One region of the Pseudoalteromonas sp. SWN29 genome, then DNA from elsewhere that is predicted to be linked to it. Evidence: predicted binding sites of a transcription regulator. Region 1 holds the regulator's gene; the other holds the start of a gene.
The links. Region 1 encodes FliA, which starts transcription of late flagellar genes. Its sites were predicted from a motif close to CTAAAGNTNNNNNNNNNNNNGCCGATA; they were not measured.

Region 1 (14,200 bases):
CGTAGGAGGGCCTAATGGCTGAAGATTCAGGACAAGAAAAAACAGAAGAACCCACGGGGAAAAAAGTAGATGAATCAAAAAAGAAAGGACAGGTAGCACGCTCAAAAGAGCTAGGTACTATGTTTGTACTTATTTTTTCGGCTATATCGCTTTTGATGTATGGGCCAGAAATTGGTAAAGGCCTTTACAATATTATGAGACGAATGCTGAGCCTTAACCGAAATGAAGCATTCGATACCACTAAAATGTTTGCTGTTTGGGAAAGTGTGTCAGGTGCATTGATTTTCCCCATGGCAATGTTTGTATTAATAATTTTATTCGCAGGCATCATCGGCAATACATTATTGGGAGGGTTTAATTTTAGTTGGCAAGCAGCTGCACCCAAAGCAAGTAAAATGTCACCGTTCAAAGGCTTTAAACGTATGTTTGGCCCCCAAGCTGCGGTAGAGTTGACTAAAGCTATTTTAAAGTTTTCTGTAGTTGCTGGCTTTGCTGTATTTCTAATTAACACTTTCTTTGATGAGATTTTACATTTAAGTATAGAGCCGGCACCAAATAACATTATTCATGCGTTAGAAATATTAGCATGGATGTTTCTGGCCCTCTCTTGTACGTTGGTTATTATTGCTGCAATAGATGCGCCTTATCAAAGTTATACTCACCATAAGCAACTTAAAATGACGATGCAAGAGGTTAAAGATGAGTATAAAAACTCTGAAGGTGATCCTCAAATAAAAGCGCGTATTAGGCAAACACAACGGCAAATGTCGCAAAACCGCATGATGCAAGATGTCCCTGATGCTGATGTTATTGTTACCAATCCAACTCATTACTCAGTGGCATTAAAATACGATACAGAGCGCGCAGGAGCGCCTATTGTAATTGCGAAAGGTATAGATGAAATGGCGATGCAAATTCGTAAAGTAGCAATAGGTAACGAAGTACCTATTTTAGAATCCCCTATGTTGACGCGAGCGCTTTACCATACAGCTGAAGTAGGAGAGCAAATACCGGATCAGTTATTTACCGCTGTGGCTCAAGTTTTAGCGTATGTATTTCAGCTTAAACGCTTTAATAAAGGGCGCGGAAAACGCCCAACTAAACTTAATAATAAGCTCCCGATCCCCGACGATTATAAGTATTAAAACCGCAAGCCTAGTAACTTGGAATAGTTATTGCTAATTCTACGTAGTGTCAATTTTTTGAAATTGTAGAATTATGAGTTTTAAAGCGGTATTACAACAACTTAACAGAGACAAAAAAGAGTATGGTAAAGGGGTCGGTACTCCTTTGCTTGTACTTGCTGCCTTGGGGATGGTGATTTTACCGTTACCGCCATTTTTACTCGATATTCTTTTCTCATTTAATATTGCCCTCGCATTAGTGGTTTTACTCGTGACTGTTTACACGATGAAGCCAGTCGAGTTTGGTATATTCCCCTCTGTAATACTAATCGCTACAATTATGCGCTTAGCGCTTAACGTTGCAAGTACTCGTGTTGTATTACTTGAAGGCCATAATGGTGGCGACTCTGCAGGTAAAGTAATTGAAGCGTTTGGCTCCGTGGTTATTGGTGGTAACTACGCTGTTGGTTTGGTCGTATTTTTAATCCTGATCATTATTAACTTTGTGGTAATTACTAAAGGTGCGGGGCGTATATCGGAAGTATCTGCACGTTTCACCCTTGATGCAATGCCAGGTAAACAAATGGCCATTGACGCCGATTTAAACGCTGGCTTTATTAGTGCTGAACAAGCGCGTGACCGCCGTGAGGAAGTAACACGCGAGGCCGACTTTTACGGCTCAATGGATGGTGCGAGTAAATTTGTAAAAGGCGATGCCATTGCAGGTATTGTTATATTAATCATCAATATTGTTGGTGGTTTATTTGTAGGGATGATTCAGCACAATATGGGCTTTGGCGATGCCATGGAAGTATATACATTGCTTACCATTGGTGATGGCTTAGTTGCTCAGCTCCCTTCTTTATTGCTTTCTATTGGTACTGCAATTGTTGTAACCCGTCAAAATGAATCGCTCAATATGGGGGATCAATTCAAGAAACAACTTGGTAATGAAAAGTCATTATTTATTGCTTCAGGTATTTTGATCATCATGGGTATTGTGCCTGGCATGCCACATTTTGCTTTTTTAAGTTTAGGTGCGTTACTAGGCTATTTAGCTTACTACACACAGCAAAGTAAATTAAAAGCCGCTGCTGCAGAGGCTGAAGAGGCTGCCAATGGTGGAAGTGCAGCAACGGGTGTTGCAAATAAACAAGAACAAAAAGAACTTGGTTGGGATGACGTTCAGCAGGTTGATGTAATTGGCTTAGAAGTAGGTTACAGATTAATTCCTTTAGTTGACCAATCACAAGGTGGTGAGTTACTTAATCGTATTAAAGGTGTACGTAAAAAGCTTTCCCAAGAACTTGGTTTTTTGGTGCCGCCTGTGCATATTCGCGATAATTTAGAGCTTGACCCTAATGCTTATAGAATAACGTTAATGGGTGTTTCAACCGGTGAGAGCGAGCTTAAACATGGCGACGAGCTAGCGATTAACCCAGGGCAAGTATTTGGTCCAATTAAAGGCGTTGACACTAAAGACCCTGCTTTTGGCCTTGATGCAGTATGGATAAAACCCGATCAAAAAGATGAAGCGCAATCACTCGGTTATACCGTAGTTGATTCTGCTACGGTAGTTGCAACCCATATTAGCCAGTTATTAACTAACAGTGCAGCGTTATTACTAGGACATGAAGAAGTTCAAAACTTGCTTGATATGCTTGCTAAAAGCCATCCTCGTTTAGTGGAAGGACTAGTACCCGATGTATTACCATTAACTGCAATTGTAAAAGTACTGCAAAATTTATTGAATGAAGGGGTGGCTATTCGCGACATGCGAACAATTGTTCAAACCCTTGTTGAATATGGTCCGCGCAGCCAAGACCCTGATGTATTAACGGCTGCAGTGCGTATTTCTCTGCGTAGATTAATTGTTCAAGATGCGGTGGGTATGTCATCAGAAATCCCTGTCATAACCTTGGCGCCTGAGTTGGAACAGATGTTGCATCAGTCATTACAAAATGCAGGTGATGAAGGTGCCGGTATTGAGCCAGGACTTGCAGAGCGACTTCAAGTGTCATTGACACAAGCGCATCAAAATCAAGAAATGGCCGGTGAACCTTCTATATTGCTAACGTCAGGAATGTTACGCACTGTGTTATCTCGTTTTGTTAAGTACACCATTCCAGGATTGAGAGTGATGTCTTATCAAGAGGTACCAGATGAAAGACAGATCAAGATTGTAAGCTCGGTAGGCCAACAATAAGATTTTAACAGGGGTTAAACCATGAAGATTAAACGTTTTTTTGCTAAAGATATGCGCACAGCACTTAAAGAAGTTAAAGATGAGTTAGGTGTTGATGCGGTTATTATGTCAAATAAAAAGCTAGCTAACGGTGTAGAAATTGTAGCGGCAGTTGATTATGACAAAGCAACCCCTAAAGTAGCAGTGCAACCACAACGTACTGCTGAGCCTCGTGCTCAAGCTCCACAGCAAAGTATGCATAATTTTATAAAGCCAGAGCCTCAGCGTGCCAAACCTGAGCCTCAAGCAAAAGTGGCTGACAGCTTACAAGCATTATTAGAGCGTCAATCACCGCGTCCACGTTCTCCTGAACTAGCATCTATGTTTTCACAATCGGGTATTGATACTACTGATAACTATCAAGAACCTGCTGCGCAGCTGCGTACTAAAAATATGTTTGCACGTGATGATGAAGCCCAGGCACGTCCACAAACTCAAGCCGATAGCTTAGGTTTTGATGATTTAGACCGTGACTTTGATGATTTAGATAGCCCGGTAACTGCTCGCCCACAAAATAAAAATAATGAAAGCGAAGAAATGACAACAATGCGTGAAGAAATGAACGCAATTCGTCAATTATTAGAACATCAAGTATCGGGTTTAATGCAGCAAGACATGGCACGTCGCGACCCAACTCGTGCTTGTATGGTTGACCGTTTGGTCGGCATGGGTATTGATAAAGAAGTCGCGCAGCAAATGGCATGTTTTGTACCTGACGATGTATCTCGTCAACAAGGCTGGAAAGCATTGCTAACAATGGTTGAAGATCAAATGCAAACAACCAATAACGAAATACTTCGCCAAGGTGGTGTATATGCGTTAGTGGGTCCAACCGGTGTGGGCAAAACCACCACAGTTGCTAAGCTTGCAGCGTTAGGTGCACAAAAGTATGGCGCTGATAAAGTGGCCTTAATAACCACGGATACATACAGAATTGGTGCTTATGAGCAGCTTGCAACTTACGGCCGTATTATTGGTTGTGGTGTTAAACAAGTTAAAGATGCTAATGAGTTAGCTGAAGTTTTATATCATTTACGAAATAAACGTCTAGTGTTAATTGATACGGCAGGTATGAGCCAACGAGATTTACGCTTAACTGAGCAGTTAAATACGTTAATGCGCAACCAGCGTGTGGACATTCGCAACTACCTGGTACTCAGTGCCACAGCGCAAATGAATGTATTACAAGAAACTGTACGCCACTTTAAAAAAGTACAGTTAAGTGGTTGTATTTTCACCAAGTTAGATGAATCATTAAGTTTGGGTGAGATTATTAGTATTGCGATTCAAAATCGCCTTCCAATAGGGTATCTTACTAACGGACAACGAGTACCAGAAGATATTCGTGTTGCAAATGCTGAAAAACTAGTAAAAAAGGCTGAGCAATTATATTTAAAAAGAACAAAAGCACAACATTCAAGGCATCAAGCAGTGGCGTCAAGTACAGTAGGGATGTATGATTAACACAGTATTAGATCAAGCAAGCGGCCTGCGCAAAATGAGTCAAAACAATAACAACGGCGTTAAAGTTATCGCTGTAACCGGTGGTAAAGGTGGGGTGGGGAAAACAAATGTTTCTCTAAATACCGCTATTGCACTAGGGCAGCAAGGTAATAGAGTACTAGTACTGGATGCTGACCTAGGTTTAGCAAATTGTGATGTGATGCTTGGTTTACGTGTAGAGCGTAATTTATCACATGTTTTGTCTGGTGAATGTGAGCTTGACGAAATTTTAGTTGAAGGTCCTGCTGGTATTAAAATTGTACCCGCTACATCGGGTTCGCAAAGTATGGTTGAGTTATCACCATCGGAGCATGCTGGACTAATTCGTGCGTTTAGCGAATTGAATACCGAATTTGATATTTTAATTGTAGATACAGCCGCTGGTATTTCGGACATGGTGCTGAGCTTTTCGCGCGCAGCACAAGATGTAATGGTTGTAGTGTGCGATGAACCAACATCAATCACAGATGCTTACGCACTTATTAAAGTATTAAGCCGTGAGCATGGCGTTTATAAATTTAAAATTGTTGCCAACATGGTTCGCAGTATGCGTGAAGGCACTGAATTATTTGCAAAGCTATCTAAGGTTACCGATCGCTTTTTAGATGTGTCGATGGAGCTAGTAGCAACGGTTCCTTATGACGAAAATATGCGCAAAGCAACGCGTCGTCAAAAAGTAATAGTAGAGCTCTTTCCTAATTCGCCAGCCGCTCTTGCGTTTAAAACGCTGGCAACAAAAGCAGTTAAATGGCCAATACCAAACCAACCATCTGGGCATTTAGAGTTTTTCATTGAGAAACTAGTAAACGGCTAATTATGACAATATTGGTGAATAGAGCTATGGGATATCAATCAACACAAAACTTAAATGTGATTGTTGAGAAGCATGCATCACTTGTCAAAAAAGTGGCATGTCATCTAATTGCTCGATTACCACCTAGCGTTCAACTTGATGATTTAATTCAATCAGGAATGATAGGTTTAATAGAAGCTTCAAAAAACTTTGATGCAACAAAGGGCGCAAGCTTTGAAACCTTTGCAGGTATTCGTATTCGCGGTGCCATGCTTGATGAAATGCGCCGTGGTGATTGGGCTCCTCGCTCAGTACACCGCAAAAGCCGACAAGTTGCAGAAGCAATTACTGGGCTCGAAAGTAGTCTTAATCGCGAACCAACAGATACAGAAGTTGCTGAAAAACTTGAAATTTCACTCAATGAGTACCATCATATTTTAAATGATGTGAATGCGAGTAAAATATTAGGTATAGAAGACCTTGGTGTTGATGAGGATGTTATTACTCCCGTAGGCCAAGATTTAGCGCAAGATAAACCTTTTAATAATGTTAAAAATGATCGGTTTAATGAGTCTTTGCTAAGTGCAATTAAGTCATTACCAGAGCGTGATGCAATGGTGCTTTCTTTGTACTATAACGATGAAATGAATTTAAAAGAAATAGGACATATACTCGATGTAAGTGAGTCGCGTGTAAGTCAGATACATGGTCAGGCGATGATTAAGCTTAAAGCTAAAATCAATGACTGGATAAATTAGTAGTAAGTAAACAAAGGTTAATACCTCACTGGGGGATGTTTTGGATAAAAACATGAAAATTCTTGTAGTTGATGATTTTTCAACGATGAGACGTATTATAAAAAACCTGTTACGTGATTTAGGTTTCACTAACGTTCAAGAAGCTGATGACGGGTCTACAGCTTTGCCTATGTTGCAAAATCAAGTGTTTGATTTTGTAGTTACTGATTGGAATATGCCTGGAATGCAAGGTATTGACCTTTTAAGAGCAATTCGTGCAGATGATAAGTTAAAGCATATCCCTGTATTAATGGTAACGGCAGAAGCTAAAAAAGAACAAATAATAGCTGCAGCGCAAGCTGGCGTTAATGGTTATATTGTTAAGCCTTTTACGGCTGGAACATTAAAAACTAAGTTAGAAAAAGTATTTGAACGCTTAGGCTAATGATGGGGGAGAGGCTTATGCCAGCACTAGCTGCGCCTCAAATAACGTTAGAACAAGCTCGTCAGCTCGTTGTTTTTTTAGAAAATGATGAGCAAGATAAAGCAAATCAGTTGATTTTAGAGACTGCCTCGCAAGAGCAGTCTGAATTATTTGCTGAAGTTGGAAAGTTGACCCGTCAATTGCACGAAGCCCTTAAAAGTTTTGAGCTTGACACTCGCTTAACTAACATAACGACTGATGCTATTCCAGATGCTAAAAAGCGGCTTAATTATGTTATAGAAATGACAGAAAATGCGGCTAACAAAACAATGGATGCAGTGGAGGCTAGTCTTCCTATAGCCCAGCAATTAGCAGATGAAATATCTCATATCAAACCGACATGGGATCGTTTAATGAGCCGCGAAATTGAGCTTGGTGAGTTTAAACAACTTTGTCACAGTATCGATAAGTTTATGAATAACTCTCATCATAAAACAGATGAGCTTCAAAGCTTGATGACAAATGTACTAATGGCTCAAGACTATCAAGACTTAACAGGCCAAGTTATTCGCCGTGTTATAGAACTTGTTAGGGAAGTAGAAGAAAGCTTACTTCATCTTTTAACAGCGTTTGCTGAGCAAGATGACAGTGACAGCACCGTGAATAAAGTAGAACAACAAAAAATAAAAGAACCAGTTGCCACACAAACTTTAGCAGGTCCTGAAGGCCCTATTATTGATAAAGAATCACGTAATGATGTTGTATCTGATCAAGATGAAGTCGATGATCTTTTATCAAGTTTGGGCTTCTAAGAGGAGAGTAACTGCATGTTTGAAGTCGATGAAGATATTTTACAAGACTTTCTCGTAGAGGCAGGAGAAATCCTAGAGCTTTTATCTGAACAGTTGGTTGAACTGGAAAATAATCCAGAAGATACAGAGTTACTAAACGCTATATTTAGAGGCTTTCACACTGTAAAAGGTGGTGCAGGCTTTTTAGCTATGACAGAACTTGTTGATGCTTGTCATGGTGCTGAAAACGTATTTGATTTATTACGTCAAGGCGTGCGGACGGTCAATTCAGAGTTAATGGATGTTATTTTACAAGCGCTCGACACCATTAATGAAATGTTCGCGACTATCCAAAATAGGGATAAGCCAGAACCTGCAGATCCTGAATTACTTCATACTCTTCATATTTTAGGTCTACCTCCAACAGAAGATGAGCTTAACGGTGTATCTTCGAACAATGAAGTTGAACAACCTCAAAACGAAGTAGTTGATACGCCAATAGTTGATGACGAAGATCCGTTTGCGTTTGATGAACTATTTAGCGGAACGCCTTCGGTTAGCGATGCCGAAATTGATGAAATAACTGAAGACGAATTTGAAAACTTACTGGATGAACTACACGGTAAAGGACAAGGTCCTGCAATTGAGAAGCCAGTAGCAAGCAGCAATGATTTTAATGGTGACATTACTGATGATGAATTTGATAGCTTATTAGATGAGTTACATGGTGTCGGCAGTTTTGGTGATGTTGCTAGTAAAGCACCTGTAGAACCAGCAAAACCAGTCTCAAACACGGTTAATTCATCAGATGATGAAATTAGTGATGACGAGTTTGAAGCACTCCTTGATGAACTTCATGGTAAAGGCACTGCACCTAAATCAATAGAAAGCACGCCTGCTGTGAAACAGCCTAATACACCTGCTGTGAAACAGCCTAATACACCTGCTGCACCAGTTACTAAAGCTAGTGTGCCTGTAAAAAAACCAGAGCCTGCGAAAGCACCTGTTTCTAAACCGGTAGAAAAGCCTGTTGTGAAAGCAGCGCCCGCAGCGGCAAAAAAATCAGCGCCGCCAGCAGCAGAAACTACCGTTCGTGTAGATACAAAACGACTTGACCAAATTATGAATATGGTTGGTGAGTTAGTGCTTGTGCGAAACCGCTTGGTGAGTTTAGCGACTAATTCAGACAGTGAAGCGATGGGTAAAGCTATCTCTAACTTAGATGTAGTGACTGCTGATATTCAAGGTGCAGTAATGCAAACCCGAATGCAGCCAATCAAGAAAGTATTTGGTCGATTCCCTCGCGTTGTTCGCGATTTAGCGCGCAGTTTAAACAAAGACATTGACTTAAAGCTTGTAGGTGAAGAAACCGATTTAGATAAAAACTTGGTGGAAGCACTTGCCGATCCGCTTGTGCATTTAGTTCGAAACTCAGTTGACCATGGTATTGAAATGCCCGCTGTTCGTGAGGCAGCAGGTAAGTCTAGAACAGGTAATGTTACTTTATCAGCGTCCCAAGAAGGCGATCATATTTTGCTAACCATTAAAGATGATGGCGCTGGTATGGATGCTGAAAAGCTGAAAAAAATAGCAATTAGTAAAGGCGTGCTCGATCATGACCAAGCGAGTCGACTTTCTGACACCGAAGCGTATAACTTGATTTTTGCACCCGGCTTTTCTACAAAAGAAGAGATATCTGATATTTCAGGTCGTGGTGTAGGAATGGACGTGGTGAAAACTAAAATCACCCAATTAAACGGTTCAGTAAGTATTCAATCTGAGTTAGGCGTAGGTACTATTTTAGAAATAAAAGTACCACTTACCTTGGCTATATTACCGACCTTAATGGTGATTGTTGGCTCACAAACATTTGCGTTACCACTTGCCGGTGTGAGTGAAATATTCAACTTAGATTTAACTAAGACAAATGTAGTTGATGGGCAATTAACAATTATTGTGCGTAAAAAGGCAATACCGTTATTTTATCTTGAGCACTGGTTAGTAAAAGGCTCAGATCGTTCTCAGCGAAAAGCAAAAGGCCACGTAGTTATTGTCCAAATTGGTACGCAGCAAATAGGTTTTGTTGTTGACTCGCTAATTGGTCAAGAAGAAGTTGTCATTAAACCACTTGATGCATTACTACAAGGCACGCCAGGTATGGCAGGAGCTACAATTACTTCGGATGGTGGCATTGCACTGATTTTAGACGTTCCAAACATGTTAAAACATTACGCAGGCTGATAATAAAGTAGGTATATATTAAATATATACCTACGCATAAATTTAATAAGAGAGCTAAATGGCCGTTAAAGTTTTAGTTGTTGATGATTCAAGCTTTTTTCGCCGCAGGGTAAGCGAAATTCTTGAGCAAGATAGCGACATACACGTTATAGGTTTTGCTGTGAATGGCAGAGAAGCTGTTGAAAAAGCAGCTCAACTACGTCCTGATATGATTACTATGGATGTCGAAATGCCTGTGCTCGACGGTATTAGCGCAGTTAAAGAGATTATGGCGAGTAATCCAACGCCTATTTTGATGTTTTCATCACTCACGCGTGATGGCGCAACTGCAACATTTGATGCGCTAGATGCAGGAGCAATGGATTTTTTACCGAAAAAGTTTGAAGACATTGCACGCAATAACGAAGACGCAATAAAGCTTTTACAAAGTAAAGTGAAAGATATAGGGCGAAGACGTTTACCGCGAACATTTAGAGTTCCAACACCGCCTAAGTCAGTAATTCCAACTAAACCAACAACAAGTTCACTTTCGCAAAGAACAAGCACATTAACGCCTTCCATAAAACAGCCTGATAGAAGCTTTCAAAGAGCAGCCCCTGCAACATCGTCAGGTTTAAATGTTGCCTCAATGCGAGCAAGTACAAAGCAATACCAGCTTGTTGCTATTGGTACGTCTACAGGTGGGCCTGTTGCACTGCAAACTATACTGACTCAATTGCCAGCTAATTTTCCTCACCCTATTTTACTTATTCAGCATATGCCAGCTGCATTTACACCTGCATTCGCAGCGCGCTTAAATGGTCTGTGCCAAATAAAAGTTAAAGAAGCACAGCAAGGTGACCGCTTACAACCTGGAACTGCTTATTTAGCGCCAGGTGGACAGCAGATGATGGTAGAAGGGCGTGGCGCAAATAGAACTCTGCGCGTATTTGAAGATCATAGCGAGAGAATAAGCTATAAACCGAGCGTAGACGTTACTTTTGCAAGTGCAGCCAAAACGTATCAAGGTGATGTACTGGCTATTGTTTTAACAGGAATGGGCGCTGATGGACGTGACGGTGCCAGAATGTTAAAACAAACGGGTGCTACTATTTGGGCGCAGGATGAGAAAAGCTGTGTTGTTTATGGTATGCCTCAAGCCATTGCTAATGCAGGGCTTTCAAGTGAAAGCTTAGCACTGAGCGATGTTGCGGCGCGCATAAAGAGAGAGGTGGGCTGTGGATAAACTCTCAATATTTGGACTATTTGTAGCGCTAGGTGCAATAAGTTTAGGGTATTCTTTAGAAGGAGGCGTTGTTTCTGCTTTATTTAATGGCCCTGCGCTTATTATTGTATTAGGCGGCACGCTTGGCGCAGTTATGTTGCAAACATCAGCAAGTACCTTTAAAAAAATGCTAAATATGAGCTCGTGGGTTTTTGTTGCGCCGCAATACGATATTGAAGACGCAATAGAGCAAGTTAAGCGGTGGTCTCATAAGGCACGTCAAGAAGGTTACTTAGCGCTTGAAAACGAAGCGCTGGCTCACCCAGATGCCTATGCAGCAAAAGGTTTAAGCTTGCTTGTAGATGGCTGCTCAGAGCAAAAACTTCGTGACACACTGGAAATTGACTTGCTGCTAGAACGTGATCGTTTACTTGAAGCTGCGCGTGTTTATGAAGCAATGGGAGGCTACAGTCCCACCATTGGGATTTTAGGCGCCGTGCTTGGTTTAATACAGGCAATGTCGTTTATTACTGACCCGCAAATGCTTGGTGCAGGCGTTGCAACGGCATTTATTGCGACCATTTATGGTGTTGGTTTAGCTAATTTATTGTTTTTACCTATGGCAAATAAGTTAAAGCAGCGTGTAGAGCAAAAAATGCTTTACCATGAAATGTTTGCTGAAGGTATTATCGCAATAAGCGTTGGCGAAAGCCCAGTAAATATAGAATTAAAGCTTGAAGCCTACCGTGTAGAGCGTCCTAATTTAGTGGACGAATAACATGCTACGCCGACGACTTCGTCATTCTGCTCCTAAAAGCCAACATACAGAACGTTGGCTTGTATCGTATGCCGATTACATGACCATTATGTTTGCCTTTTTTGTAGTGCTGTATGCAATAGCAATTAATAAAGAAGAGCAATTTCAAATATTGTCAGACTCCCTCGAACATGTTTTTGATAAATCTGCCCGCCAGCACTCCCAGCAAGGTGAGGGCGTCAATGGTAATGGAATATTGACTGATAGAGTGACACCTGAACAAGAAGTTCTTTACGGCGAAAGTATTTTAAAAGAAGAACAAGGCCCAGAGCTACTCGACGGTCAAAGTGATACAAGTAACATACAACAAAAATATCTAGGAAAGCCTCTCGACAGCTTACTAACTAAATTACAGTCAGCGCTTATTGATGAAATTCGCGATGGAGAAGCTAGTTTAGAGCTTAACCAAGATTGGCTGATTATAGAGCTAAGCTCAGGCATGCTATTTTCAAGTGGTAGCTCAGTGGCACATTCTAGGGCAAAGCAAGTTGTCAAAATTGTTAAAGATATTATTGCTCCAGTAGATAACTATGTAAGAGTTCGTGGCTATACTGATGATGAAAGTATTCGTAATGAAATATTTCGCTCAAATTGGGAGCTCTCTGTAGCTAGAGCCACGTCTATTTTGGTAGAACTTGAAGCATTAGGTATTAATTCTGCCAGAATGGCGATAGAAGGTTATGGCCAATACTCACCTTTTGCAAGTAACGACACAGAGCAAGGGCGAGCAGAGAATCGTAAAGTTGTTATCGCACTTTCTAAGTATGGGCTACCGCCAAAAAAAGATATTGAAAGTGATGAGCAATCTGATGAACCTTTAGTAGCCGAGCCTGAAATTGAATTACCTTCAGATGACGATACAATAAAAATAATTCGTTTGCCCCATGGTGGTATTCGCATAACAACGCGCAATGAACAGTAATTAGGATGTAATGTGAAGATTTGGACTGTCGCTAATCAAAAGGGGGGAGTTGGTAAAACAACGACCGCAGTGAGCCTTGCTGGTATTTTGGCCTTGCAAGGTAAGCGTGTGTTGCTTATAGATACAGACCCCCATGCATCACTCACTTATTACTTTGGCATTGACTCAGAAGATTTAGAAGTCAGTGTGTACGATATTTTTGCACGTGGAACAAGCATGCAAAGTGAAGAAATACTTCAAGCTTTATGCCCATCAACACTTGATAATCTAGATATTTTACCCGCAACAATGGCGATAGCCACGCTTGACAGAAGTATGGGTAATAAAACAGGCATGGGGTTAATACTAAAAAAAGCGCTTGCAAAAATAAGCGAACATTATGATTATGCCATTTTAGATTGCCCTCCGGTTTTAGGAGTGTTGATGGTGAATGCGCTTGCAGCAAGCGAGCGGATTTTAGTGCCAGTGCAAACGGAATTTTTAGCACTTAAAGGCCTTGATAGAATGATGCGTACCATGGAATTAATGCAAACCTCTCAAGCGAAAGATTATCAATATACTATAATTCCTACTATGTACGACAAACGAACTAAAGCATCGTTAGAAGCATATAAAACGCTGCAAAATACATACGGTGATAAAGTTTGGCCTGGTGTAATACCGGTGGATACCAAATTTAGAGATGCAAGCTTTGCACAAAAAGTGCCTGTAGAGTATTGTCCTCGCTCGCGTGGTGTGTACGCATATAAAGCACTACTAGAATATTTAATTGAACAAGGTTAATGAATGAGTAAGCAGTTGTTTGCTAATGAAAAAGTAATGAAACAATACTTAGGGGCTTTGTTATGTGAAGACGAGCCTGTAGATGACCTTGAGCCAGTTGCAAAATTACTTGAGAAAATTCCAGACGATTCACAGCAAGAGCGCATTCATTTAAAACTTAAAGAACAAATTAAAGCGGCAGAAAAAATATTTGATAAAGACTTACTCAATGCTGAAATTGAGCCAATAGTTGAACCAACGTTTGAGGCTGAAGAAGTTAATAAAGCCGCAGATGATGAAGTTACAGATCCTGTAACTACTACAATAGAAAAACCAGAGCCAGAGATTGTAACCAATAGCCAATCTGACTATTTTGATGGTGAGTTTCAGGCGTTATTCTTTGATGTGGCAGGTTTAACCCTTGCAGTACCATTAAAAGCACTCGGCGGTATACATCAATTAGGTGAAGTAAATCATTTGTTTGGTAAGCCAAAGTGGTTTAAAGGGGTTATGCTCAACAGAGAAGAGAAGCTTAATGTTGTTGATACTGCGCGTTGGGTAATGCCAGAAAAGTATGATGATAAATTAGAAGCGTCTTTAAATTATCAATATTTAATTACCTTAGGCGATAGCCAGT
Region 2 (17,568 bases), on a different contig from region 1:
CAAACTCAATTAATATTAGCCGTTTAGTTGCTCAGGTTTGTTATTACTTTGAGGCAATTGCACTGCTACCAAAAGAAAAACGCGCAACCGCTCACATATCAGTACCTAGTGGTAACTTTGGTAATGTGTGCGCCGCAATGATTGGTGCTGTTATTGGTTTGCCTGTGGGTAAATTAAGCGCAACAACAAATCAAAACGATACTGTGCCGCGCTTTATGCTTGATAAAACGTGGACGCCAAACGCAACGCTTGAGTCGCTTTCGAATGCGATGGATGTAAGTAAGCCAAACAATTGGCCGCGTGTACAAACAATGTTAGATAATAACTGGTTTAGCTACGATAATTTTTATTCAACAAGCGTAAACGAGCAAGACACGCAAGCCGTGATGAAAAAAATTCAACAAACTGGCTATGTTGCAGAGCCTCATACGGCGATTGCTTACCAAGGTCTTGTTGAAAATCGTGCTCTGGGTGCAGCGGGTATCTTTTTAGCGACAGCTCATCCCGCTAAGTTTAAGGAAAGCGTAGAAGATATTTTAAATATTGAATTAGGTATGCCAAAACCACTTGCTGATGCACTAGCAAAACCATGCCTAGCAAGCGATATGAACGCCGATTACGACGCATTACGCACTGAAATGCTCGCTAAGTTAGGTTAGTGAAAAAGAGTAATTGAAGCGGCTTAGGCCGCTTTTTTTATAACTGTAAATAATAAAAACAAGCCGCTTTCATTAGCTAATTAAATGTAGGAAATAAAATTCATTTAAAATAGTTATGTGTTTATTAAGAAATATCATCTTAAAAGGGCTGTGAAATACTTTCAATCCCTGTTTAAATATCCTCAACTTAAGAGCGTAGGCAAAGAGTCGTTTAAAGCGTACAATAAAGCCTCTAAAAAACACCATACACGTTGCCCTAGGAGACCCCAATGTTAGAACGTAGCATGAATATTTCGGATTTTGATCCAGAGTTATTTGACGCGATAACCAAAGAAACTGCTCGCCAAGAAGAGCATATCGAACTAATCGCTTCAGAAAACTACTGTAGCCCACGCGTACTAGAAGCGCAGGGTTCACAGCTTACAAACAAATACGCAGAAGGTTACCCTGGCAAACGTTATTATGGCGGTTGTGAGCATGTAGATGTTGTTGAGCAATTAGCAATTGACCGTGCTAACGAATTATTTGGTTCTGACTATGCTAACGTACAGCCACATGCTGGTTCGCAAGCAAATGCTGCTGTTTTTCTAGCATTATTAGACGCTGGCGATACTGTACTGGGTATGAGCTTAGCTCATGGTGGTCACTTAACTCACGGTTCTCACGTAAGCTTCTCTGGTAAGCTTTACAATGCAATCCAATACGGACTAGATGAAGCAACAGGCGAAATTGATTACGCACAAGTTGAAGCGCTAGCACTTGAGCACAAACCAAAAATGATCATTGGTGGTTTCTCAGCGTACTCAGGTATTGTTGATTGGGCTAAGTTCCGTGAAATTGCTGATAAAGTAGGTGCTTACCTGTTTGTTGATATGGCTCACGTTGCCGGCTTAATTGCGGCAGGCGTTTACCCAAGCCCAGTTCCTCATGCACACGTTGTAACAACAACTACGCATAAAACACTTGCAGGCCCTCGTGGTGGTTTAATTATTTCTGCATGTGGCGACGAAGCTATTTACAAAAAGCTTAACAGCGCTGTTTTCCCTGGTGGCCAAGGCGGTCCTTTATGTCATGTTATTGCAGCAAAAGCAGTGGCATTTAAAGAAGCACTTCAACCAGAGTTTAAAGTATACCAAACACAAGTTGTTAAAAACGCAAAAGCAATGGTTGCAGTTATGCAAGAACGTGGCTACAAAATCGTATCTGACAAAACTGAAAACCACTTATTTTTACTTGATTTAATCGATAAAGATATCACTGGTAAAGATGCGGACGCTGCCCTAGGCAACGCTAACATTACAGTTAACAAAAACTCTGTACCAAACGATCCACGTTCACCGTTTGTTACTTCTGGTTTGCGTATTGGTTCACCTGCAATCACTCGTCGTGGCTTTAAAGAAGCTGAGTCTAAAGAACTAGCTGGCTGGATTTGTGACGTACTAGATAACATCACTGATGAATCTGTACAGGCGCAAGTTAAAGAAAAAGTTAAAGCAATTTGTGCAAAATTACCTGTATACGCTTAATTGCATAAGCAGTAGTAATTTAGATCACAACTGTTTAGTTTTTTGCTAAGATAAAAGGCCGCTATTTAGCGGTCTTTTTTGTTTTAAAACGGAAGTACCGAGTTATGCATTGTCCATTTTGTACCGCAAAAGATACTAAAGTAATTGACTCACGCCTTGTAGGCGGAGGCCATCAAGTTCGCAGACGTCGTGAATGTAACGATTGCCACGAGCGCTTTACTACATTTGAAGGCGCTGAACTGGTTATGCCTCGCGTTGTTAAGCAAGATGGCAGCCGGGAACCGTTTAACGAAGATAAGCTTTTAAATGGCTTAAATCGCGCACTCGAAAAACGCCCAGTGAGTACCGAGCAAGTAGATGAAGTTGTAAATATAATAAAATCACAACTACGCGCAACGGGTGAGCGAGAAATTTCAAGCCATTTGGTGGGTGAATGTATTATGGAAGCACTTAAAAAACTCGATAAAGTAGCGTACGTAAGATTTGCTTCTGTTTATCGTTCGTTTGAAGACATACGCGAATTTGGCGAAGAAATTGCCCGTTTAGGGGAGTAACAATGCAAAGCCAAACTATTTTTACCGAACATGACGAAATGTATATGGCACGCGCCATAGAACTTGCCAAAAAAGGGCGGTTTACTACCACGCCTAATCCTAATGTTGGCTGTGTATTAGTTAAAAATAACCAAATAATTGGTGAGGGTTTTCATCAGTTAGCAGGGCAAGGTCACGCTGAAGTCAATGCGCTAGCAATAGCTGGCGATAATGCACAAGGTGCAACTGCTTATGTAACGCTCGAGCCTTGCAGTCATTATGGACGTACGCCACCGTGCGCTGAAGGCTTAAAAGCCGCAGGGGTGATAAAAGTGATTGCCGCAATGGTTGATACAAATCCACAAGTTGCAGGTAAAGGTCTTAAAATACTGAGCGATGCCGGTATTGACGTTGCTTATGGGTTACTTGAATCGCAAGCTCGTGCATTAAATTTAGGTTTTTTTAAGCGAATGGAGCAAGGCTTACCTTATGTGACCTGTAAAATGGCAGCAAGCATAGATGGTAAAACAGCGCTTAAAAATGGGAAAAGTAAGTGGATCACAAGTCCCGCTGCTCGCCAAGACGTACAATTATACCGAGCGCAAAGCTGCGCTATTTTAACCGGTGCCGATACCGTGTTAGTAGACGATGCTAAACTTAATGTACGACCAAGCGAGTTGCCTTGCACGCTACCTACCGATTTACCGCTTCGCCAGCCCGTGCGTGTTATAATTGATTCACAGAATCGTTTAACGCCCAATCTTGCTTTATTTAAAATCCAAAGTGATGTAATAATATTTACGAATAAGGTTGATAAATCACTGCAATGGCCGCATTTTGTAAAGCATATTGAAGTAAGTGAAAGTAACGGTAAAGTTGATTTACAGGCTGTTTTAGAAAAGCTTGGGCAACTGCAGTTTAATAATGTTTGGCTTGAGAGCGGAGCAACACTTGCTGGTAAAATGACAGAGCTTAATTTAGTTGACGAGTTTGTTTTTTATTTGGCGCCTAAATTAATGGGCCATGATGCAAACAGTTTAGTTAATTTTTCTGAATTGACGAGTATGCAAAACACCGTTGATTTAACATTTAATGAATGTGCGCGCATTGGTGACGATTTACGTATCACCGCGTTAAAAGCTCATTAAAACCACTTAATAAAAAAGAGTAGCGCTATGTTTACTGGAATAATAGAAGCCACAGGCAAAATTGCTTTATTACAAAAAAAACAGGGCGACTTAGCTATTCGCATTCAAAGTACTGACCTTGATATGGAAGACGTAAAGCTAGGCGACAGCATTGCAACCAATGGCGTTTGCTTAACCGTAGTTGATAAACATATTGACGGCTTTAGTGCTGATTTATCTACCGAGACGATTGGTTTAACCGGTTTTGCTCACTATGCTTTAGGGCAAACGGTTAATCTTGAAAAAGCCATGCAACCGGTTTCGCGTTTGGGCGGTCATTTAGTATCTGGCCATGTTGATGGCATTGCGACTATCACAAGTATTACAGCAAACGCTAGAGCAACAGAATATTGGCTTACAACCGACGAAAATTTAATGAAATACATTCCGTACAAAGGTTCGGTATGTATTGATGGTATAAGCCTGACAGTAAACGCTGTAGAAGGTAATAAATTCAAATTAACAATTGTCCCACATACGAGTGAGCAAACCACAATTGCTCATTTTAAAGTAGGTACTCAAGTTAATTTAGAAGTCGATCAAATTGCACGTTATTTAGAGCGCCTTATAAAAGGTGCAGAGCAACCAACGGGCTCTGATATTTCGATGAGCTTACTCGCAAAAGCGGGTTTTATTAAATAACGAAACTGATAACTTACACGAGCAAATTTATGAATTTACACAGCGCACAAGAAATCATCGATGATATTAAAGCCGGTAAAATGGTTATTTTAATGGATGATGAAGATAGAGAAAATGAAGGCGATTTAATAATAGCTGCTGAGCATATTAGCGCACAAGCGATTAACTTCATGGCGACTCATGGCCGTGGTTTAATTTGTTTAACTATGACGCAAGATCGTTGCGAGCAACTTGATTTACCGTTAATGGTTAAAAACAATGGTGCTGCATTTTCGACTAACTTTACAATGTCGATAGAAGCATCAAAAGGTGTTACAACCGGTATTTCTGCTGCTGATAGAGCGCGTACAGTGCAAGCGGCTATAGCAAAAGGCGCAGTTCCAACTGATATTGTTCAGCCTGGTCATATTTTTCCAATTATGGCACAACCTGGTGGCGTATTAACTCGCGCAGGACACACTGAAGCTGGCTGTGATTTAGCACGTTTAGCTGGGCTTGAAGCATCATCTGTTATTGTTGAAATACTCAATGCTGACGGCACCATGGCGCGTCGCCCTGATTTAGAAGTTTTTGCGAAAGAGCATGATATTAAAATTGGTACTATTGCTGATTTAATTGAATACCGTAACTTAAATGAAACGACAATTGAGCAAGTTGCAAAATGTAAGTTGCCTACTGTTCACGGTGAGTTTGATTTAATGACTTACAAAGACACAATTGACGGCCAATTACATTACGTATTGCTTAATGGCGACATAAAAGAGCAAGAGCCGACAAATGTACGTGTACATTTGCAAAGCACTTTTAACGATATCCTACTTTCAGACAGAAGTGCTGACCGCAGCTGGGGCCTTTCTGAAGCAATGGCCTATATTGCTAAAAATGAAGGTGCTTTAGTTATTTTAGGTAAGCAAGAAAGCACTGAAGAGTTAGAGGCAACTGTAAAAGCATTTGCAGCAGCTGATGCGGGCGAAAGCGTTACGCCACGTAAATTCAAAGGTACATCTCGTACTGTAGGCGTAGGTTCGCAAATACTTGCCGATCTGGGAATTAAACAGATGCGTTTAATGAGTCGTCCTAAAAAGTATCATGCACTTTCGGGCTTTCATTTAGAAGTTGTTGATTACATTGAGCCACAATAAGCATCACGCTTAAACTAGGCTATTATTTTATTTTTATGGTATGATGCGCAGCAATTTTTGCGCAATCGCAACCGCTTGAACTTATTTTTAGGGTTATCAAATGAAAATTATTGAAGGTAGTAAGTATGCTCCTGGCAAAAAGTTTGCCATTGTCATTTCTCGTTTTAATGACTTTATTGGCAGCAGCCTCCTTGCAGGTGCTGTTGATGAGCTAAAACGCACTGGTGGCGTATCTGATGACGACATTACCGTTGTTTATGTACCAGGCGCGGTAGAATTACCTTTAGCGGCTAAACGCGTTGCGGCAAAAAAAGAGTATGATGCAATCATCGCATTAGGCGTAGTGATCAGAGGTGGTACACCACACTTTGACCTAGTTGCTGGCGAATCAAACAAAGGTCTTGCGCAAGTATCACTTGAGTATGATATCCCGGTTGCATTTGGCGTATTAACCACAGAAAGCATTGAACAAGCAATTGAGCGTGCTGGCACCAAAATGGGCAATAAAGGCGGCGAAGCTGCTTTAGGCGCGCTTGAAATGGTTAATGTGTTAGATAAAATTTAAGTTTAAGGAATTTTTGTGAAACCAGCAGCAAGACGTAAAGCACGTATCTTAGCACTCCAAGCCGTTTATTCTTGGCAAATAAGTGGCAATTTAATTGCCGATATCGAACAACAAATGTTGATCGAAACAGACGTTACTAAAATTGATGTTGAATACTTTAAAGATTTAGCGACGGGTGTTGCTGTAAATTATAAGCAACTAGACGAAGCTGTATCACCACATTTAACACGTCCGTTTAATGACTTAGATATGGTTGAGCGCGCAATTTTACGTTTAAGCAGCTATGAGCTTAAGTTCCGTGAAGATGTACCTTATAAAGTTGCTATCAACGAAGGTATTGAGCTGGCCAAAATATTTGGCGCTGAAGACAGCCATAAATTTGTAAACGGTGTACTTGATAAAGCTGTTAAGCATTTACGCAAGTAAGTAAACCGTTAAAGAGGAGAGCCGGCATAGGCCGGCTTTTTTGTGTATGAAGGAATTTGAATTAATTAACCGCTACTTTAAAGGTCGCGGGATCACCCGTCGTGATGTAAACCTAGGTATAGGGGATGATTGCGCTTTAGTAACCGTTCCACAAAACTGCCAACTTGCCGTTACAACAGACACTCTTGTTGCTGGCGTACACTTTTTTGATGATATTTCTCCTCGTGCATTAGGTCACAGAGCGCTTGCTGTTAATTTAAGTGACTTAGCGGCAATGGGCGCTGAGCCAACGTGGGTTTCAGTTGCGTTAACCTTGCCAAGTATTGACCCACAGTGGATTGAAGAGTTTACTGAAGGCATGCATGAAATTGCAGAATACTTTAATGTGCAAATCATTGGTGGCGATACCACGCAAGGCCCATTAACTATTACTATTTGTGCAAAAGGGACTGTGCCCGAAGGTACTGCACTTCGTCGTAGTGGCGCAAAAGTGGGTGATTGGATTTATGTTACGGGTCCGCTTGGTGACGCTGGACTTGCAATTGAGTCTCGCAAACAAGATATAAGTATTGAGCCTGAGCACTTAAAGTACTTAAATAAACGCTTTGACTTTCCAACACCACGAGTTGCTGCAGGGCAGGTGTTACGAGGCCTTGCATCATCGGCTATTGATGTATCGGACGGTTTAATCGCTGATTTAAGCCATATACTTGATATGTCGCAAGTAAATGCAGTGGTCAATATTGAAAGTATTCCGACTTCAGACGCAATGAAAGCAAGCCTTGATTTTAATCAGCAACTTCCATTTATTCTAAGTTACGGTGATGATTACGAATTAATTTTTACTGTACCTGATAGTAATAAAAGTATGCTAGATATAAAACTGCGTCAATATGGTGTAGATGCAACATGCATAGGCCAAATTAAGAGTGGCGATGGCCAAATTGAACTTTTACACAACGGTGAAAAGTTTGATTTTAAGCAGCAAGGTTTTGAGCACTTTGCAAAGGAGCTGGTTTGAACAATAACCGAAAGTTTAATTTAAAGCGTCCACACCAGTTTTTTGGTTTGGGTTTTGGTACTGGGCTTGCGCCTAAAGCGCCTGGTACATTTGGCACTTTTGCTGCACTGCCATTCATTTTTATGACTATGTATTATCCGCTATGGCTGCAAATTGTATTTGCTGTAGTGATCAGCATATTTGGTATATGGGCGTGTGGTAAAACGGCTGATGATTTAGGCGTGCATGACCATCCTGCTATTGTATGGGATGAAGTGGCAGGTTATTACATTACCATGATTGGCGCAGCACTTAGCTGGCAAACATTACTCGTTGGCTTTTTGTTATTTCGCTTTTTTGATATAGCAAAACCTGGCCCAATCCGTATGCTAGACAAGCGAGTGCATGGCGGTTTAGGTATAATGGCCGACGATATACTGGCGGGTATTTTTTCGCTTATATGTTTACAAGCGTTAATAAAAGCGGGTTTATTACCCTTTTAATTTTTATATTTGATTTGTTTAACTAGGTGGCAGCAATATGATGCGATTTTTACTGGTTTGTGTACTTATGTTGTGCGCGACGCCAAGTTGGGCTTCAATTACTGATTACGTAGTTAAGCAATGGAATATAAAAGATGGTTTGCCATCACAGTCGCTTAAAAGCGTAGTACAAGACCAGCAAGGATATATGTGGCTTGGTACTCAATTTGGTTTAAGTCGTTTTGATGGTACAACATTTACAAACTACAACACGCAAAATAGCCCATTTTTGCCTAGTAACGCTGTTAATAAGCTTTTAGTCGATTCTAGTGGCTTGTTATGGGTAGGCACTAAAAGTGGCTTGGTAGTTATTAACCCTGCCACATTTGCAGCACAAGAATTTAATATTAAAGGTCCTGTAAGAGATATTCTTGAGGACTCTAAAGGCAGTATATGGATTGCGGCCAACGGCTTATACTATGTAGATAGAGGGCAAGTTGATTTACGCACTGAAGTAAATGGTCCCCTACCTATTGTAAATGCTACAGTAATTACCCAAATTGTGGGCTCTGTTAGCCAAATGGCACTCTCTCCTGAAGGTATTTGGCTGGTTAACGATCGTCATTTATTACGCCTTACAAAAAATTCATCAGATTTTTCTAAACTACGTTTAGAGCTTACCGCTAAAATATCGTTACCAGAGCGCTTAGCGCAAACCATAGTGCACGATTTATCATTCTTAAACGGTAATTTGTATATAGCCTCTGAGCTAGGTGCATACTTTTTAGATTTAGATGACGAACTAAGACCTTTTCCTTTACCTAATGCAAATAACTCAGCCGTTTATAAGTTTATGAGTGATACCGATGGTGGCTTATGGGTTTCGACTTATGGACGTTTATTATTCAGAGATAAAACCGGTGAGTGGCAGTGGGTTGAGCCTAGCCAGCTTGATCAAAGTATATGGTTTGCTGATATTTTTAGAGATGATAAAAATAACGTTTGGTTAGCAAGTTTTAGTGAAGGTTTATGGCTTGCTCATGAAGGGCGAGTGGAAAGGCATTCTGCGGTTTCAGATATGACCGAATCTGTTATGGCTATCAGTCAAGCTCCTGATGGAAAACTGTGGGTTGCTAACAAAAGCGGCATCGGTTATTTCGATTTAGATAAAAGTTTTATTAATTTAGTCCCAAGTAGTAAATATGGGTACGCGTCAGTACACGATCTACAATTTGATGGTGAACGATTATATATAGCTACAGGACGTGGATTATTTGTTTTTGAAAACAAGACACTTTATACCGTTCCAGGTCGAGCACTTCGCGATAATCCGGTATTTGCAATAAGTCGCTCTAGTAAAGGCGGGTTTTGGATTGGCACCGGACGCGGTTTATATCGATTAAACTATGCTGGTTTAACGCCTTTTGCTTATAACGCATTTTTAGGTAGTAAGTTTATTACCTACGTGTTGGATAAAACAAACTTTGGTGTAATTGGTACTAGTAAAGGCGCATATTATTTTACAGACCGTGGCATTGAAAAAATTGGCGACCAAACAACACTTGAAAGCGCATACGTAACTAGCGTGCTACATATAGATGGCGTGGGTATTTTAATCGGCTCTCTTAACGATGGGCTTTTTTACAGAAGTACGCAAGGGCAATGGCGTCAACTCGATGCAGCTAATGGTTTACCGTATGGTTCTATATTTAGCCTAGAATATGATGAAAAGTTAAAGCATGTTTGGGTAAGCACCATGAAAGGTGTTTACAGAATGCCTGTAGAGCAATTTAAAACAGAGATAAAAAGCTTAAAAGTAGAAGAAGTAATTTCATCTTTTGACCGTCAACTCGATGGTAAAGCAAATCAATGTTGTAGTGGACTTGGGCATGATGCGGTAGCAGACACCGGTAATTCTATTTGGTACCCAAGCTTACAAGGTGTTGTTGAAATACCTAAAAATGTAGAGCTATTTGGTGTGCTTGCATTAAAGCCAACAATAGAAACAATAACAACACCACTTCGTCATTTAACCACCGCTGCGCTTGGTAAAAAACCATCATTAGAAACAGACGAGCGTGATATAACGCTAACTTACACAGCTATTGATTACTATGCACCAAACAGTATTGAATTTAGATATAAACTAAGTGGCTTAGATAGTGACTGGCGCTATGCTAATACGCGACGTGAAGCTATTTATACTAACTTGCCTCCAGGCTCGTTTTTGTTTCAATTAGAAGCGAAGCGCCAAGGTGAAGATTGGACTAAAGCGCAAGAAGTAGAATACGGTTTTGTAGTGCCTGAGCGCTTTGACGAAACTATTTACTTTAGGCTTTTAATTACCAGTGGCTTTATTTTGCTTTTTTATCTCATTTTTTGGGTATTTAGAGCGCAAGAGCGTAGAAAACAAGAAGCATTAGAGGGCTTGATCACCGAGCGTACCTTAGAGCTTCGTCAAGCTAATGATAAATTAGGGCAAGTGAATTCACAGCTTAAATTAGTTAGTCACTCAGATGAGCTAACGGGGCTGCGTAGCCGCCGCTTTTTGTTTGATCAACTTCCAAAAGATATTGAACACTTTCAACGTAATTCACAATCGCTGCAGGCACAAGGCAAGTCACTGGTGCTGGTAATTATTAACTTTGATAATTTCAGCCGTATCAATGATGCCTATGGCCCAATTGCAGGTGATAGCTGCTTACAGCAAATGGCTGCATTATTAAATTCGCGTACGCAGGGCTCTGACTATGTGGCACGTTGGAGTGGTGATGAGTTTTTACTATTATTACGTGATTTTAAATGCAATAAAATAGACAGCTATGCTTCAGATCTTTGTAAAGTAATAGCGGCTAATTTATTCCAATTACCAAATGGAAAAACAACTAATATCACGGCATCAATTGGTTGGTCATTTTATCCATTACCACTTTTGGGTGGGCAGGTAATTAGCTGGGAAACATCTATTAACCTAGCTGATATTTCACTACACCAAGTTAAAAAGCGCGGTGGTGATGGTGTTGCAAATATTACGTTTGATGATCAGCTTGATGCATTTGAGTTTGAACAAAATTCTAACGTTGATCAACAATTAGGTATTTTACAAAGCAATGGCCTAGCTGATATTAAAGTGTGGATGCGCTGATCAGCAATATTTGATATTAAAAAAGGAGCCTAGGCTCCTTTTTTAATATGCTCAACTTTAGATGTATAGGAAGTTAATTAATAAACGCTTTAATAGCGGTTAATATTCCTTGCTCGCCTAACCCCATTTCATCGTGCATTTCATCTTGGGTGCCGTGTTTAATAAACTCATCAGGAATACCTAAGTTAAGGATATTAATATCAGCTTTTTGCGTTGCTAAGAATTCGTTAACTGCAGAGCCGGCACCGCCAGCAATCGCATTATCTTCAAGCGTAACAATTACATCGTGGCTAGTTGCAAGCTCATTTAAAAGTGCGGTATCAAGTGGTTTAATAAAACGCATATTAACAAGCGTTGCATCTAATTCATCTGCAGCAAGCTGTGCATTTTCAAGTAATGTACCGAACGATAAAATGGCAATTTTACTGCCGTTCTTAATTGTATCTGCCTTACCTATTTCAAGCAGTTGCATAGTGCTTTCAATGTCTGCAGTACCTGCACTACCGCGAGGGTAACGAACAGCAACTGGGCAATTTGCTTTATAGCCGGTGTACAGCATTTGACGGCACTCGTTGGTATCGCTTGGTGCCATAATTACCATATTTGGAATGCAGCGCATAAAGCTTAAATCGTACGCACCTTGGTGAGTTTCACCATCGGCTCCCACAATACCAGCGCGGTCAATGGCAAATAATACAGGTAAGTTTTGCAGTGCAACATCATGTATTAATTGGTCATACGCACGTTGTAAAAAGCTTGAGTAAATAGCAACAACAGGTTTTAAACCTTCACAGGCAAAGCCAGCAGCTAAAGTAACCGCATGCTGCTCAGCAATGGCCACATCAAAGTATTGATCTGGAAACTCTTTAGAAAAACGTACCATGCCTGAACCTTCGCGCATTGCAGGCGTGATAGCCATTAACTTGCTGTCTTGTTCGGCCATATCACATAACCAATCGCCGAATACTTTTGAAAAAGTAGCAGCACTAGGTTTAGATTTAGGTAGGCTAGTTGTGCTCGGATCGAATTTTGGTACACCATGATAGCCAATAGGATCGGCTTCAGCCGGTTTATAGCCCTTACCTTTTTGCGTTTTTATATGTAAAAGCTGTGGGCCTTTTAAATTACGCATATTACGTAATGTATCTACAAGCATGTTTACATCGTGACCATCAATGGGACCAATGTAATTTAGGCCTAATTCTTCAAAGAAGGTACCCGGGATCATCATGCCTTTAATGTGCTCTTCCATTTTACTGGCAAGTTGCTTTACCGGAGGCACTCCTGAGAGTAACTTTTTACTACCTTCACGAATGTTAGTATAAAAGCTACCTGATAAAATTCGAGCAAAGTGATTTGTTAATGCGCCAACATTTTCAGAAATCGACATTTCGTTATCATTTAAAATAATAAGCATGTCTGATTTTACATCACCTAAATGATTCATCGCTTCAAATGCCATGCCTGCGGTTATAGCTCCGTCACCAATAATGGCTACAGACTTTCGACCTTTACCTTCTTTTTGTGCAGCAATAGACATACCTAAGGCAGCTGAAATAGAGGTGCTTGAATGGCCTACGCTAAACGTATCGTATTGGCTTTCATCGCGAAAAGGAAAAGGGTGTAAACCGTCTTTTTGGCGAATGGTGTGCATTTGCTCGCGACGACCAGTAAGAATTTTATGCGGATAAGCTTGATGACCCACATCCCAAACTAGGCGATCGTCTGGAGTGTTATAAACATAATGCAGCGCAACGGTTAGTTCAACCGTCCCTAAACCAGACGCTAGATGACCGCTACTTTGCGATACTGAGTTGAGTAAATAATCGCGCAGCTCATTGCTAAATGCAGGGAGTTTGTCTTGCGCTAAGTCACGCAATTGGGCTGGCTCGTCAACCAAATTAAGTAATGGATACTTGCTACTATCAAGTGTCATGGTTTTATATATATCCTTCGCTAACATTAATTAATTCAAAGCTTTTACGGATAATTAATGTTGAGTAATAATGTCAGTGCTAATTGCAATACGTATGAGCAAAAATTAGTGGTCACGCTCAATTAGGTAATTTGCTAGCGACGCAAGAAGTGTTGTGTCAGCATCTATATTTGCTAACGCTTCATGGGCTTGTTGTATTAAATTTTGCGCCTTTTCTTTAGCGCCTAGCATACCTAATAACGCCGGATATGTCGCTTTATTCGCGGCAATATCGGAGCCTTGTGGCTTTCCTAAAATAACTGTATCGCCTTCAACATCTAAAATGTCGTCGTGTACTTGAAATGCTAGCCCTATAGCATACCCAAAAACACTTAAATTTTCTAAGGTTTGTTGATCAGCCTTTTCACTGCACAGTGCACCAAGTGTAATTGCGCAATTAATTAGAGCCCCGGTTTTTAGCTTATGTATTCGCTCAAGCTCTTGTACGGTAATTACTTTATCAGTTGCTGCTATATCAAGGCCTTGTCCGCCAACCATACCCTGAAGGCCTGATGCATGGGCAAGTGTAGCAATCATTTTTACTTGTGTTTGCGATGAGCATTCAAATTTGTGATTCGCAATAAGCTCAAAAGCAAGAGTTTGAAGAGCATCACCGGCTAAAATTGCATTTGCCTCGCCAAACTCTATATGACAAGTAGGGCGTCCGCGGCGTAAGTCGTCATCATCCATTGCTGGTAAGTCATCATGGACTAACGAATAGCTATGAATACACTCAATTGCAGCAGCAAGTACGTTTAAGTCTTGATGGTTTGCGCCGAGCATTTTACCTGTGGCATAAACTAAAAATGGACGTAATCTTTTACCGCCATTAAATAATCCATACTGGGTGGCGTTCTTTACCGTTTCTTCTGTATCTAGAGGCTGGTTAAAATGCTGTTGTAAGGTCGCTACTACATCTTTTTGAGCACGTTCAATATGATTTTTTATGCTCACAGCTATTCCATATCATTATCAAAATTTGTAAGTACTGACTTTTCGCCATTCCCCATCAAAATTGATACTTTTTGTTCTGCTTGCTGTAATTTCCCTGATGAAGCACTTGCTAATGCAATTCCACGCTCAAATTGCTTTAACGATTGCTCAAGCGATAAGTCACCTTGTTCCATGTCACTAACGATTGTAGATAATTCTTCTAGTGCTTGTTCGAAACTTAAGTTTTCAGGTTTTTTAGTCGCCATCTTTATTTCAGCTTACATAATAAATTTAGGGTCAATTTTAGGGGGAATGCTAAACTAGGTCAAAGGATGATATTGGTTTTTTACCTTTATAACGTTAAATTATATTTCAAGTGCATTAATAAAGCCTTAATAGCGGTCTGTTGGTTTAATAAATCAATTGATAATTAGGTAGCCCTTATAACTTGATCTAAGATAGTGCTAAAGGCTGCTTTTTATGTTTATTTATAAAAATGGCTTAAGCAATTCAATATGTTGCCGATAAGCAGTTAATAATAAAAGTTTATGATAAGGCCATTAAGCATGAAACTTCTGGAGGAAATGTGGATTTAGCAACCATAATCGGGATCCTAGGCGCAATTGGCTTAATTGTCATGTCTATGTTTATGAGTAGTAGCGGTGAAATGGCTATGTTTTACAATACCCCGTCTGTGGTTATTGTATTTGGTGGTTCACTCTTTATTGTTTTATCAAACTTCACTATGTCGCAATTTTTGGGGATAGGTAAAGTTGTTGCCAAAGCGTTTATGTTTAAAATCGAAACGCCAGAAATACTTATCGAAAAAGCAGTAGAACTTGCTGATTCAGCTCGTAAAGGCGGTTTTTTAGCACTCGAAGAAGCTGAAATTCCAAACCCCTTTATGCGCAAAGGCGTCGATATGCTCGTTGATGGCCACGACGCAGATGTAGTTCGCGCTACACTTCAAAAAGATATTTCTCTAACTACGACTCGCCATGAATTGGGCGCGGGTTTATTTAAGTCGTTAGCTGATATAGGGCCTGCAATGGGCATGATTGGTACTCTAATTGGTTTGGTTGCAATGTTGTCTAACATGGATGACCCGAAGGCAATTGGTCCTGCAATGGCAGTAGCACTATTAACAACTTTATATGGCGCGTTTTTAGCCAATGTAGTGGCAATTCCTATTCAGGTAAAACTTGAACTGCGTAAAGATGAGGAAGCTATGAATCAGCGTTTAATTTTGGATGCTATTTTAGGTATACAAGATGGTCAGAATCCAAAAGTAATCGAAGGTATTTTGAAAAATTACTTAGCTGAATCTAAACGCAAAGTAGATACCGAGGAGTAACTATGTCTGATCAAGAGTGCAAATGCCCACCACCAGGTCTACCTGCATGGATGGGAACGTTTGCCGATTTAATGTCACTGTTAATGTGCTTTTTTGTACTCTTGCTCGCGTTTTCAGAAATGGATGTACTTAAGTTTAAACAAATTGCGGGCTCTATGAAGTTTGCTTTTGGTGTGCAGAATAAAATTGAAGTAAAAGACATCCCTAAAGGGACCTCTGTTATTGCCATGGAGTTTACCCCAGGTAAACCAGAGCCAACCCCAATAGAAACCATTCAGCAGCAAACAGTCGAAATGACTCAACAAATGTTAGAGTTTCAGGCTGGCGATGAAAGCTCAGCTGGCGGCAGGCAAGAGCAACGCGGAGATAAACGCGGTGGCGAGTCTCGTAGTACTTCTCAAGAACAATCATCGGAGCAAGCAACCTCAGCAGCCGATCAGGAACAAACTAATGAGCTTGTTAAAAAAATTGCACAACAGCTTGAAAAGCAAATAATTGATGGCGCAATAGAACTTGAATCATTAGGGCAGCAAATAATTATTCGAATTAGGGAAAATGGTTCATTTCCTTCAGGTAGTGCATTTTTACAACCTAAGTTTAAACCTATAATTCAAGATATTGGTGTGCTGTTAAAAGATGTACCTGGTGAAATAACAGTATCTGGCCATACTGATGATTTTCAGGTGTCGAATGAGTTATATATTAACAATTGGGATTTATCGTCAAAACGGGCAGTAGCCGTTGCAAGTGAACTGCAAAAAGTTCAAGGCTTTGATAAAACCCGAATGATGGTGGTTGGTCGAGCTGAAACAAGGCCATTAGTGCCTAATGACACCGATGAAGATCGCCGCAGGAATCGCCGAGTAGAAATATCTATATTACAAGGTAAAGCAAAAGAGTCAGCTCCTATAGATGTAAGATAACTTTTATTGGCAAACACACTTATTTATCATAAAGTATGCTTTCTTTAACAAATGTAACGGAATAGTTTATGAAAAAGGTCGATAAGTTTGGTCATATGCCAGGAAATGGCGGTGGTAATGACGATGATGAAAAAAAACTTGATTAACTCTAATGCCTGAATGGTTTTTAAAGACTATATTGATATTAGATACTAGTTGGGTGTTTATTTTAAGCCCTGCTATTTTCATCTTTTATTTTAGAAAAGATTATTTGGCCCTGCGTTTCGCTTTAATTACAGCCGCTTTTTTTTTATATGGAACCATTATTCATCCTTACTTGAAAGAGTTTGATAATGGGATTTATGTTTATCGATACCTTGTTTGGGCCTTTAATGATATTGCTTGGATGGCACTCATCGCATATCTGGGTTTAAAAGATAAGGTTTATTTATGGCAATGCGTATTAGGTCAATTGGTTGTTATTATGGCACCAATTTTACAGCTATTTAGATTAGTCGACCGCCATTTATGGGATCTTTCTTATAGTACATACATTTATAAAACCTTATTGCCATTTATTAATATAGGCACCGTTGTTGTTTGTTATCTTCCGCTTATTTATATTTTAACAAAAGACAAAAAAAGCCCAGCTAGCCAATAGTTACAAAAAGTTCCCTCCTTTAAAATAGCTGTGCTAGACTACTGTTTATATAAACAGTGATGAGCAGGCTATGAAACTCTACATTGCAGAAAAACCTTCACTTGGACGCGCTATTGCTGATGCGTTACCAAAACCACATAAAAAATATGATGGTTATATAGAAGTCGCTAATGGCGATTGTGTGTCGTGGTGTATTGGACATTTGCTAGAACAAGCAGAACCCGATGATTACGATGAGCGCTTTAAAAAGTGGCAGTTTGAACACTTACCTATAATACCTGAACAGTGGAAGTTAAAAGCCAAAACCAAAACTCGCAAACAGCTCACTGTTTTAAAAAAATTAATTAAACAAGCCTCGCAACTTATTCACGCTGGCGATCCAGACCGTGAAGGCCAGCTACTAGTCGATCAAGTAATTGAAGAAGCTAAAATAAGT

Region 2: pomA (flagellar motor protein PomA) is a predicted target of FliA. The motif match lies at 14,716-14,742, and genes of this name have one in related genera.

What each region holds. Positions count from the first base shown of each region.
Region 1 covers NZ_JADYXE010000003.1:16,183-30,382, forward strand. The annotation lists gene fliR (flagellar biosynthetic protein FliR) at 1-5, shown strand, start outside; gene flhB (flagellar biosynthesis protein FlhB) at 15-1,145, shown strand; gene flhA (flagellar biosynthesis protein FlhA) at 1,219-3,330, shown strand; gene flhF (flagellar biosynthesis protein FlhF) at 3,352-4,833, shown strand; gene I6F53_RS01520 (MinD/ParA family ATP-binding protein) at 4,826-5,686, shown strand; gene I6F53_RS01525 (RNA polymerase sigma factor FliA) at 5,713-6,423, shown strand; gene cheY (chemotaxis response regulator CheY) at 6,464-6,847, shown strand; gene I6F53_RS01535 (protein phosphatase CheZ) at 6,865-7,638, shown strand; gene I6F53_RS01540 (chemotaxis protein CheA) at 7,654-9,858, shown strand; gene I6F53_RS01545 (protein-glutamate methylesterase/protein-glutamine glutaminase) at 9,917-11,083, shown strand; gene I6F53_RS01550 (flagellar motor protein) at 11,076-11,840, shown strand; gene I6F53_RS01555 (flagellar motor protein MotB) at 11,842-12,801, shown strand; gene I6F53_RS01560 (ParA family protein) at 12,814-13,584, shown strand; gene I6F53_RS01565 (chemotaxis protein CheW) at 13,588-14,200, shown strand, end outside.
Region 2 covers NZ_JADYXE010000037.1:27,685-45,252, forward strand. The annotation lists gene thrC (threonine synthase) at 1-659, shown strand, start outside; gene glyA (serine hydroxymethyltransferase) at 929-2,185, shown strand; gene nrdR (transcriptional regulator NrdR) at 2,290-2,739, shown strand; gene ribD (bifunctional diaminohydroxyphosphoribosylaminopyrimidine deaminase/5-amino-6-(5-phosphoribosylamino)uracil reductase RibD) at 2,742-3,866, shown strand; gene I6F53_RS14320 (riboflavin synthase) at 3,894-4,547, shown strand; gene ribBA (bifunctional 3,4-dihydroxy-2-butanone-4-phosphate synthase/GTP cyclohydrolase II) at 4,577-5,689, shown strand; gene ribH (6,7-dimethyl-8-ribityllumazine synthase) at 5,790-6,254, shown strand; gene nusB (transcription antitermination factor NusB) at 6,270-6,680, shown strand; gene thiL (thiamine-phosphate kinase) at 6,727-7,701, shown strand; gene I6F53_RS14345 (phosphatidylglycerophosphatase A family protein) at 7,698-8,183, shown strand; gene I6F53_RS14350 (ligand-binding sensor domain-containing diguanylate cyclase) at 8,221-11,307, shown strand; gene dxs (1-deoxy-D-xylulose-5-phosphate synthase) at 11,381-13,243, opposite strand; gene ispA ((2E,6E)-farnesyl diphosphate synthase) at 13,349-14,236, opposite strand; gene I6F53_RS14365 (exodeoxyribonuclease VII small subunit) at 14,239-14,481, opposite strand; gene pomA (flagellar motor protein PomA) at 14,802-15,569, shown strand; gene I6F53_RS14375 (flagellar motor protein MotB) at 15,572-16,492, shown strand; gene I6F53_RS14380 (hypothetical protein) at 16,644-17,132, shown strand; gene I6F53_RS14385 (DNA topoisomerase III) at 17,203-17,568, shown strand, end outside.